Regions from separate parts of the Paenibacillus sp. SEL3 genome, predicted to be linked through region 2. Evidence: riboswitches for the same ligand, from Rfam matches in the RefSeq annotation. Region 2 holds a riboswitch; the other holds the start of a gene.
The links. Region 2 has a riboswitch for ZMP and ZTP ahead of ACYCS5_RS12360 (TIGR01440 family protein). Riboswitches for the same ligand answer to the same signal wherever they lie in the genome.

Region 1 (5,635 bases), 1.6 Mb from region 2:
GAGCAATTTATTGCTGCATTTGATAAAAAGGCCGCTGAAGGTCGCGCACGTCTTAAAGGTGTGATTGACGAAAAGGCAACTTTCGGTCTGTATGAGCTGACGGACAAGCACGCACTTTGGATCTTTGGCGACAATGCGGGTCGCGGCGGACAAGCCGTGTACAATGCGCTCAAACTGAACATGCCAAAGAAAACAGCTAATTCCAAGGAACAAACGGTGCAGCTTTCGATGGAGGTGTTGCCGCAGTATGATGCAGATTATATGTTCCTGACTACGTATGACCCGGAGAAAAAGGGTGACGCACTCAAACAACTGAAGTCGTCCGCTGTGTGGGGGAATCTTCCGGCGGTGAAGAACAATAGAGTGTTCTTTAACGATTTTGATACGTACTATCGCTACGATCCAATCGCTATTACAGGACAGATTGATATGATCGTAGATATGCTGGTCGAAAGAGAAAAAGAGAATAAAGCTAAACAATAGGTGTGAGATTCTGCGTTGTGACGAATTGTCCAAAACAGATAGGAAGTTGCATAATATACGTCGCAGTATATAGCTAAAACCAGTCCAACATGATTTATGTTTAGACTGGTTTTTTATTTACTATTTCGTCGTAATTTCAATAGTATCTTCTTTTTGTATCCAATCTACCTTGGCCCCCAGCGTTTCGCTGATTAGCCTTAATGGAAGATAACCAATACCATTCACCATGAAGGGCGGATTGGTAAGCTTTACAGCTTTACCGTTCACTTTTGCTTGGCTGGTTTTGAAATTTATTTCTAGAAAGACAGGGTGATCTTCTGCCTTGGACTGATCTATTTTTGCTATTTTGCTGTTGAAATCATAAGCGATCTCGGCCCCCAGTTTATCAAAAACAGAACGAAGGGGAATAAACGCTTGCCCGTTGCGGGTAATGACACCATTACTCAGAGAGACAGGCGAACCATTGAGACGGACAAGAATCGGTTTTTGTACAGGAACTGGTGAACTATACAGAAACTCATAGTCTCCTATACCTAGCTGCGCGTGTTTGTTGACACCCCAGCCCCATAAGGCCCCATCTGCTTTTTGCATGATTACGTGCCGTGGACCTGCTTTGATACTTTGAATATTTTTAGCAAGCAATGTAAAGGGGGCGTTGGATGGTAACTTTTCACCATCTAGAGACGCAACATATACATTCCCAGCTGTGGTGAGGGCGAGTATGGAGCGTTCGGCGAAAAAGGCGTCTTTAACATCTTTTACTCCTGATAATAGCACAGGGGTATTTTCATTGTGATAGGTTGTATTATCTGAGTAACCTGTGACCGTTTCACCCCAGAACCATAACCGTCCTTGTCGATCAATCGCGAGATTGGAACTTCCATTGGTCTTAATTATTTTGATGTCCGATAAGGCTTGAATCTGCGATACGGATAAAGTTTCGGACGGAGTTACATTTTTATCAAATTCTTTGGGCCATGTCCATACAGTACCGTCTTTCTTTAAGGCTATGTTTTTGGAGATAGCAGTAATATCCTTTAATGATGGAACAAGCTCGAAGCCCTGCAAGGACCTTGTATTTTTCCATACACTTCCGTCCTTCTTCAAGAAGATCCAGCGTTCCTCATATTGCGGTCTTTTTTCATAGTAACTATCCAATTCTGTAACATTTTCGATGCCGGATAGGGTTTGAAAAGGAGCAAAGTTGCCACCATTTTCGATTCGATCAGCGGATAATACGGTTCCTTCGGCGTTTAGGGCGAGCACATGATCATTCATAATACGCACGTTTATGATGTTTGGTAGTCCTTCCAGAGAAATGAATTTCACGGATTCAGAAATGTTGTTTCTTGGCACATACCAGGCGGAATGATCTTGTAAGGTAAATATCAGATCGCCTTCCTGGATTATATTCGAAAATGTTCTTACAACGTTTGGCTTATCCTCTACACGAGTCGGTACGGATTGATTATAGCCCCATAACCACAAGCTCCCATCGGATTGAATCAGACTCCCGGAATCATAGGAGCGAATACGGGACGCCGATTCATCACCGGCCGCCCATGCACTGGAGCTGAACAATAACAGCGCGATCATACTGATTAACAGAGTACGTCTTTTCATGCGTTTTTCCTCATTTCTTCATCAATGTATATAAGGTTAAATAACGCCTTGGGGAATATCTCCTTATCAATAGACGAAGAATATATAGAAAAGTTTTCCACAAATCGTTGGATTCCAATAAAATAGCCTCCAAACCCACGAGCAGAGGCGGGTTTGAGAGGCTATTTCTTGAGCATGGAAGCAGAATATGACTTGGGACGGGTTCTTCCAATGGTCAGCCCGTTATTCGGCTGCGCACCATCAATAAGGTTTGTTCTTTGATTTGTCCGATTTCACGAAGAAGTGTGGCTGTTTTGGCCTCGTAGGATTGTTTGACATCCAAGTCCTTTAAGGAGGCAAGGTTAATGTCAACAGTAAGCAGGGCAGATTGAGCAGCGGCTTCGAACAGGATCGCGCCGATGCCAAGATCCGAAATCACATTTTTATTGGACACTTCCACAATGTTATAGGCTTGCGACAATCCGTCTCGGCATACTTCCAGCAGGCGCATGGGTACCTCAATGGCAGCGATCACCGCTGTCTGTAAGGAATGAGTACGATAGCGCTTTTCTTCGTCTGTTTCCTTGGGCAAACGCAGCGCGGTCATATACTGTTCAAAGGATTGGATGTCTGCGACCATTAGTTCCTCACAATGTGTAGACAATCTTTCCATGCTGCTAATGACGTCCGTGATTTGTTCATGGATGTGTGCGTATTTTTCTCCTTGTGAAAGGTTGGCGGTCATAGAGGTCATAGCCGCGCCTAGTGCCGCAGCCAGTGCGGATACACTTCCTCCGCCAGGGGTAGGCGCTGCACTTGCAGCTTCTTTCAGAAAATGTCCGATGGAATGATTCCACGACAGTTCACTCATGAGTAAACCACCTCTCTGGAGTAGTGTTGCAGATGTATCGCTTTGAGCAGATTTTTGTACAAAATCGCAGTCGTCAAGGTCCCAACGCCGCCGGGAACCGGAGAAATGGCATGTACCTTTTCCCCCACGTCTAAAGCGGCATCTCCCACTATTTTTCCCTCTAGCGTCTCATTAATTCCCGCATCTACCAAAATCAGACCGGGATGAACCATATCTTGCGTAATCACATCAGGGCATCCGACTGCTACGAAGGCAATGTCTGCATGGCTCAGATGCTCTGCAATATCACGCGTACCTGCATGACAGGCGGTAACGGTGGCGTTTTCTCTTTGCAACATGTGGAAAAGGGGAAGTCCCACTGTCTGTCCGATGCCCACGAGCGTGACATTTTTGCCTGCCAATGTGTGACCGTAATGCTTGAGCAGCTCGATACAGGCTTGAGGTGTTGCGGGATATAGTCCGGCGTCACCTGTTACAGTAGCCAGCTTGTTATCGGGTGTAATCCCATCAATATCCTTGTAGGGGGCAATGGATTGTTTAATAACGGAGGCGGAAAGATGTTGGGGAAGCGGCAGTTCCAGCATAATGCCATGTACATGGGATGCATCGTTCAGACTGCCGATCAGGTGCAGTAGCTCGGTTTCGCTAACATGACGATCAAACGTATGGAGATGAAATGAGATGCCCAGCTTCTCCGCTATTTTTTGCTTGGTCCGTGCATAGTATGCAGATGCCGGATCACCTTCTACCAATAGGGTTGCCAGATGGGGACGGTGTCCTTGCTGCTTCATTTCTTCTACCTGTGAACGGATCGTTGCATATACTTGCTCAGCTGCTTCTTTGGATTTCATGATAATAGCCATAGTCCGAGCCTCCTCTGAATTTATTGCATAATGGAATCAACAGGGTGTCATGGTCTTGTAAAACGAAAAAAAGTATTTGCACAAGGTCGTCAAGACAGACGAATCCTCTGCAAATACTTCTCCCAGGCGAACGGTACGCTTTTTATGTATGCTCCCTCGTGGTTCATTCCACTGACTTCGCCAGTCACATACAGCGTTATTATACCTTATATTTTAACAAACAATCATCAGAAAAGAAACCCGCGAACATTTGGAAAACGGGTTATGTTACTTGTCTATATGACAAATGTCATATACACGAACTGACGTTTATGACTACAGCGCCTAGAGCGTTCTCCTTATACTGAGATTAGATCAACATGTACGCCTAACAGGATCAAGGTATAGGCGTCATCTTTAAGGAGGATCATAATGAGTATGACACAACTCCCATTAGCCCAATTGAAAAAAAATATGGCTCCCTACGAGAAAATAAACACGAAATCCAGCGTTCTGCAACTTATCAATACCTTGGGTCCACTGATCCTATTGTGGTATGCTGCTTATCTTAGCCTGTCGGTTTCGTACTGGCTGACGCTTCCCATTGCCATTGTTGCATCGGGGTTTGTGGTACGGACGTTTATTATTTTTCATGATTGTGGTCATCAATCCTTCTTCAAAAGCCGCAAGCTGAACGACATTGTGGGAACGATTACAGGTATTATTACGCTCTGCCCTTATCACCAATGGAAAAATAGTCACGCGATCCACCATGCAACCAGCAGTAATCTGGATAAAAGAGGCACAGGTGACATGTGGGTGCTTACGGTAGAAGAGTACACAGAGGCTTCCACATGGACACGGTTGGCCTATCGCATATACCGAAATCCTTGGGTTATGTTCGGACTAGGTCCGATCTATACTTTTTTGATTTCCTATCGCTTTAATATCAAGACAGCCAAACGCAAGGAAAAAATGAACACTCATGTGACGAATATATCCATCGTTGCATTGTATGCACTGTTGTGCTGGGCTATTGGATGGCAGGCCTTCCTTCTCGTACAGGCACCTATCTTTTTTGTATCCGGTATGTTGGGAATCTGGCTATTCTATGTACAACACCAATTTGAGGATTCTTATTTCGAGCACGATGAAGAGTGGAGTTATATTAATGCAGCCGTAGAAGGCAGTTCTTACTACAAGCTTCCTAAAGTATTGCAATGGATTACGGGCAATATCGGATTTCATCACGTTCATCACCTGAGTCCCAAAGTTCCAAATTATAATTTGGAAAAAGCACATGAAGCGACACCGTTACTTCAAAAGGCGACCACGATCACAGTGAGTAGCAGTCTGCAATCGTTGAAGTTCCGACTTTGGGATGAAAATACGAAAACCTTTTTGACCTTTAAACAAGTGAAGCCGCTCCTCAGCAAACGTGTTGCAGTTACGAAACCCATGCCTACACCTGTTGTAGGCACAGAAAGAAAATAACGTTGAACAAAACCTGGTATGATAAGATAAGGAATATAAGTCATGTGAAGTAGAAGAGGGTGGGCAGGATGCAAAAATGGTATCAGATCTTCCAAAGGAATACAGGGCTTAGCCCTTATGTGTGGGTCGTCTTTTATATCCTGCCCTTTTACTACTTTAGCTCTTCATCTACAAGTCATATTATTCTGGGTACTGCTATTATTTTGGTATTCTTTGCATGTTATGTACTGGCTTTTGTCTCAAAAGGCTGGCTCATATACTTTTGGACCAGTGTACAGATTGTCATATCGATTACCATGACACTGCTGTTCAGCTATATGTACTTTTCCATATTTATCGCCTA
Region 2 (5,635 bases):
GAATCAAATGCAAGACTTGCGCGGAGATTTTGTGCAAAAGGAAAAATCGGAGCAAAAGCTGGACGAACAGGGGAATTGCGAGCTGAAGCAGGCATTGAAGTCTTCCCATACCCAATGGTGGGATGTAAGATGTTTGGTTCCTGTGAACAACACTGACGGGGGTGTTTCTGACGAAACTTCGGCTGAACAGACTCGGATCGCGGCGGAAAAAGGCATACGCGAGGCTGCTGTACTCCTCCAAGCTGGAGAGACGGTAGCCTTTCCTACAGAGACCGTGTACGGACTGGGAGCCGATGCTCGTAGTACAAAAGCGGTGGAGGCGGTATTCGCTGCCAAAGGACGCCCTTCCGATAACCCGCTCATTGTACATGTTTCTGATGCTGATCAATTAGAGGGTATGGTAGCAGAAATAAACGATACAGCCCGGGCGCTGATGAATATGTTCTGGCCGGGACCGCTGACTCTCGTATTGCCAGTGGTACCGCAGGCACTGTCATCGCGTGTAACGGCCGGGCTGGACACGGTTGGTGTGCGCATGCCAGATCATCCGATAGCGCTGCGCTTGATCGCTGAAGCGGGTTGTCCGTTGGCTGCGCCAAGCGCCAATCGTTCGGGAAGACCCAGTCCCACTCTTGCACAGCATGTGCGGGAGGATCTGGAGGGCCGCATCGGCGGCATTTTAGACGGAGGCCCCACAGGTGTGGGGCTGGAGTCCACGGTGGTGCAGGCGGCTGACGACGGAACGGTCACCATCCTGCGCCCCGGCGGCGTGACGGCTGAGCAGCTCGCTGCAGTTGCTCGCGCCGTCGTGCTGGACCCGGCGCTGGCCGCTACGCCCGGGGAAGACGCGGACAGCCCGGCGCCGCGCTCGCCGGGCATGAAGTACACACACTACGCGCCGCGAGGCCGCTTGAGCGTGGTACAAGGCCCGTCGTCCGTTGAGGTGACGGGCTGGATTCGCGCCGCGCTGGCGGAGGCTTCCGCCAGCGGAGAGCGCACAGCAGTGCTCGCGTTCGACGAGCATACCGCCGGCTACGCCGGAGAACGCGTCTACACGCTAGGCAAGCTGGACGCGCTCCATGAGGCAGCGCAGCGCCTATACGGCGTGCTGCGCCGCTGCGACGAGGACGGCGTCACCTACATTTTGGCGGAATCCTGTCCGCCGAAAGGATTGGGCGACGCCGTTATGAACCGCCTGCTTAAAGCGGCAGGTCACCGAATCGTCCGCCTGTAGCTTCTGTCGAATCAGAGCCTCTTATATTAAATTTTCCTCCCTCCTCTTCTCGGTATGGGGTACTTTCAGTGCATGCTTGTACTGATTTGCCCCTTGTCCGCATAACGTGTACAAGAACAGACGGATAATGGAGGGATGGAGTATGCTGGCAGCCTCTGCCCATGCCGGGCAGGTTGTAACGATTCTGATCATGGCGGTAGCGCTAGGAATGGATGCGTTATCGCTGGGCGTAGGGATCGGCATGAAGGGGATACGCCTGCGAGACGTGCTGCGCATCAGCACTGTTATTGGCTTTTTTCACATTCTGATGCCATTGCTGGGAATTTTCACGGGCCATTATATGAGTTCTTTATTAGGTCATGTGACGACCTACTTCGCAGGGGGGCTACTCATCCTTTTAGGCGGGCATATGGTGTATAATTCCTTCAAAGGGGACGGCGTACAGGTATTGGATCATCGTTCGCCTTTAGGTCTTTTGCTGTTTGCACTTGGGGTGAGCGTGGATTCATTTTCTGTAGGAGTGTCACTGGGGATGTTCCAGAGTGATCTGGTGCTGTCTGTTCTGGCATTTGGTTTTTGCGGGGGAGCAATGGCGATGTTGGGCCTACTGCTGGGTCGCAAGGTCAGCCGCAATCTAGGAGATTACGGGGAAGCAGTGGGCGGTGCCATTTTGCTGGCATTCGGCTTTATGTTTATGTTTTGATTTTAGCGCAGACAGTGTAAAATAAGTGCAGGGTTAAAGTAAGGGATTAGGATTATAGTAATCCTCTGTTTATATATTTTTTAACATACGGGGGGTGAAAACGTTGAAGAATATCTTATTTGTATGCACAGGGAATACCTGTCGCAGTCCAATGGCTGAAGGGATGCTGCGTAAGTTGGCTGCTGAGCATGGACTAGAACTGGAAGTGCGTTCTGCGGGAGTGGCAGCGATGGAAGGCACGCCGATATCCCGACATGCAGAGGCGGTTCTACGTGATCACGATATATCCGATCAGATCACCTCAACCCCTTTGAGCGACGGGCTTGCCGGGTGGGCACATCTGATCTTAACCTTGACGCAAGGACATAAACAGCACGTAATTCAGCGCTTTCCCCAAACGGCGGGCAAAGTATTTACGCTTAAGGAATATGTGGAGAACCGGGATGCGGTGTTGAATGATGTACAGGAGTTGGACGGTTTATATGCTTCACAGCAGTTGATGGCTTCACTCGGACAAGAGCTATCGGCGCAGGAGCGTGAACGAATGATTGAATTACACCAACGGATTCCGGGCTTTGATATTTCAGATCCGTTTGGCGGTTCGCGAGAAGACTACGATGTCACAGCTGCGGAAATCCGCACGGCGCTGCATAAGCTGCTGGACAAGCTAAAGGCCTCTTCCGAATAAAATCGCTCTTACTCATCTATTTTGTACGGAATCTGTTGATTTTCGATGGTTAATCCGTTAAGATAAGGTGGAAAAATGAGAATCCGATGTAACTGGCGACAAAAGTGGGATTAACCACGATGGAGCATCGGATATACGGCCGGTCGCCTGGGCAAAAGAGCAATTCCACATAGGTGTGGACTGCTCTTTTTTCATATACAAGTTATGCCAGATGTTTAGCTGAGGGTTGATTCCTTCAAAGGTTCTTCCATTTTTTCTGCTCGAAATCTGAAACATCGGCTATAATATAGTGAGATTGTGATCAGGAGAGAGTGTGTTGAACTTGGGGCATGAGACCGTGCCTAGTCTCTGAGAGACTGTTCAACCAAAGGAGGTTCCAATGGTGGGACAATTGGATCATGAGATTTCGCTAGAAGCACAGACCACTTCTGTTGTGCGGGAAATCGCAGAAGCAGCCAGTCTCAGGGCTGGTCGCCTGCTGGTTATCGGCGTTAGCACAAGTGAAGTGGCTGGAAGTCGAATTGGCACGGCGGGAGCGCTCGATGTGGCTCAACAACTGTTATCTGGAGTAGAGTCCGTTCGCAGGCAGTATGGCTTTGATGTAGCGTTTCAATGCTGTGAGCATTTGAACCGAGCGTTGGTCGTTGAACGTGCTGTACTGGAGCGACTGGGACTGATGGAGGTTGCGGCTGTTCCTGTTCGTACAGCAGGAGGCTCTATGGCTACCGTCGCCTATCGTTCTATGAGCGACGCGTGTTTGGCGGCGAACGTGCAGGCTCATGCCGGGATAGACATCGGCGAAACGCTGATTGGCATGCATCTGCGACCGATTGCTGTTCCGTTTCGCCCAAGCCTTCGCTGGATTGGCGAAGCACGTGTGACAGCGGCGTTCACCCGTCCTCCACTTATTGGCGGACAACGGGCGGTGTACAGTCTGGAGCAAGAAGTCGGCGGAAACTGCGATTAGCATTTGGCATGGCGGCATGTTTGTACTAATCGTTTTTGCAATGATGATGAGGTACCCAACAGAGGAGCAGGCGTTAGCTTGTATACCCAACAATTGACTATGGAGAGGGAGTAATCAATCATGATGGAACACCTGCGTAAAAGTGACCCAGCAGTGATGGAAGCAATGGGACTTGAACTGAAACGACAACGCCACAATATCGAGCTAATCGCATCCGAGAACATTGTCAGTGAAGCAGTAATGGAAGCCATGGGCTCCGTGCTGACGAATAAATATGCTGAAGGTTACCCAAACAAACGCTACTATGGTGGCTGTGAGCATGTAGATATCGTTGAAGACATCGCACGTGACCGCGCAAAAGAACTGTTCGGCGCTGAGCATGCTAACGTGCAGCCTCACTCTGGAGCACAAGCCAACATGGCAGTGTATCTGGCAGCTCTCAAACCTGGAGATACTGTACTGGGTATGAATCTGGCGCATGGTGGCCATTTAACACACGGAAGCCCGGTTAACGCTTCCGGCTTGTTGTATAACTTTGCTGCCTATGGTGTCCGCGAAGACAACTTCCGCATCGACTACGATGAAGTGCGCAAGGCAGCCTTCAAGCACCGCCCTCGTCTGATTGTAGCTGGCGCGAGTGCATATCCGCGTACTATTGATTTTGAAGCCTTTGCTTCCATTGCCAATGATGTAGGTGCTCTGTTTATGGTGGATATGGCACATATCGCAGGCCTTGTAGCAGCGGGAATTCACCCAAGTCCAGTTCCGCATGCCCAATTTGTAACAACAACGACACACAAAACGCTGCGTGGTCCGCGTGGGGGTCTGATTCTGACTCGCAAAGCATGGGCGCAAGCGATTGATAAAGCTATTTTCCCTGGTACTCAAGGGGGACCACTGATGCATGTAATCGCGTCCAAAGCGGTTGCTTTGGGTGAAGCGCTCCAGCCATCGTTCAAAAACTATGCGCAAAATGTAGTCCGCAACGCACAGGTGCTGGCTGAAACACTGTTGGCTGAGGGGATTAACATTGTATCCGGTGGTACGGATAACCATCTGATGCTGTTGGATACGCGCAATTTGAATATCACAGGTAAAGAAGCGGAGCATGTATTGGATTCCGTGGGCATCACGGTCAATAAAAATGCGATTCCTTTTGATCCGACCAGTCCATTCGTAACAAGCGGGATTCGTATTGGTACACCTGCTGCAACATCTCGTGGGATGGATGAAGAGGCTATGGTCAAAATCGGTAAAATCATTGCTGAAACCCTTAAAAACCCGAAAGATGATACTGTATTGTCCAAAGCAAGCCAAGCGGTTGGCGAGTTAACAGATAAGTTCCCGATTTATCCAGGAACTCAATACTAATTCATCGACAATCATAATCTTTATATTATAGGCTGTTTTCCTTCCGTAAGCCGGAGGAGAACAGCCTTTTTTTGCTTCCAAACGACTCGAAACTTACATTTTTGGGTAATAAGCGATTACAGTAAAGGTTTATGCGCGCTTTCCTTTATATCTACGACAAAGGAGTGATTACATTGAGTCAAAGAAAATCCGCGCAATTATTGCAGCAGCTCGTATTTGTGGGACCGATGGCGTTGTTTTTCGTCTTGATTATGGTCATTCCGTTCCTGCTGGGGCTGTATTATTCCATGACGAACTGGGATGGAGTATCTGAAAATATCCGATGGCTCGGGCTAGGGAATTACGTTCATATATTTAGGGATGATCCAGATTTCCGTAATGCGTTCTGGTTTACAGTTCGGTTTACCGTATGTGGTGTCATTCTGACGAACCTGATTGGCTTTTTCCTAGCCTATGCACTTACCAAACCGTTGCGTACCCGTAATGCACTGCGAACTGTATTTTTTATGCCCAATATGATTGGCGGCTTGCTGCTCGGCTTCATCTGGCAATTTATATTTGTACGCGGCTTTTCTGCGGTAGGGGAGGCAACAGGGCTTTCCTTTTTTAAACTGCCGTGGCTGGGTGATGGGCCAACTGCTTTTTGGGGAACTGTCATTGTGTTTGTATGGC

Region 1: another riboswitch for ZMP and ZTP. It lies ahead of ACYCS5_RS19515 (bifunctional 5,10-methylenetetrahydrofolate dehydrogenase/5,10-methenyltetrahydrofolate cyclohydrolase); the one in region 2 lies ahead of ACYCS5_RS12360 (TIGR01440 family protein).

What each region holds. Positions count from the first base shown of each region.
Region 1 covers NZ_CM137725.1:4,229,034-4,234,668, forward strand. Annotated here, with positions in the region: gene ACYCS5_RS19500 (ABC transporter substrate-binding protein) at 1-483, shown strand, start outside; gene ACYCS5_RS19505 (stalk domain-containing protein) at 604-2,106, opposite strand; gene ACYCS5_RS19510 (cyclodeaminase/cyclohydrolase family protein) at 2,321-2,956, opposite strand; gene ACYCS5_RS19515 (bifunctional 5,10-methylenetetrahydrofolate dehydrogenase/5,10-methenyltetrahydrofolate cyclohydrolase) at 2,953-3,819, opposite strand; ZMP/ZTP riboswitch at 3,933-4,017, opposite strand; gene desA (Delta(5) desaturase DesA) at 4,231-5,292, shown strand; gene ACYCS5_RS19525 (sensor histidine kinase) at 5,361-5,635, shown strand, end outside.
Region 2 covers NZ_CM137725.1:2,673,629-2,679,263, reverse strand. Annotated here, with positions in the region: gene ACYCS5_RS12375 (L-threonylcarbamoyladenylate synthase) at 1-1,234, shown strand, start outside; gene ACYCS5_RS12370 (manganese efflux pump MntP) at 1,377-1,937, shown strand; gene ACYCS5_RS12365 (low molecular weight protein arginine phosphatase) at 2,041-2,625, shown strand; ZMP/ZTP riboswitch at 2,704-2,785, shown strand; gene ACYCS5_RS12360 (TIGR01440 family protein) at 3,005-3,592, shown strand; gene ACYCS5_RS12355 (serine hydroxymethyltransferase) at 3,713-4,963, shown strand; gene ACYCS5_RS12350 (carbohydrate ABC transporter permease) at 5,137-5,635, shown strand, end outside.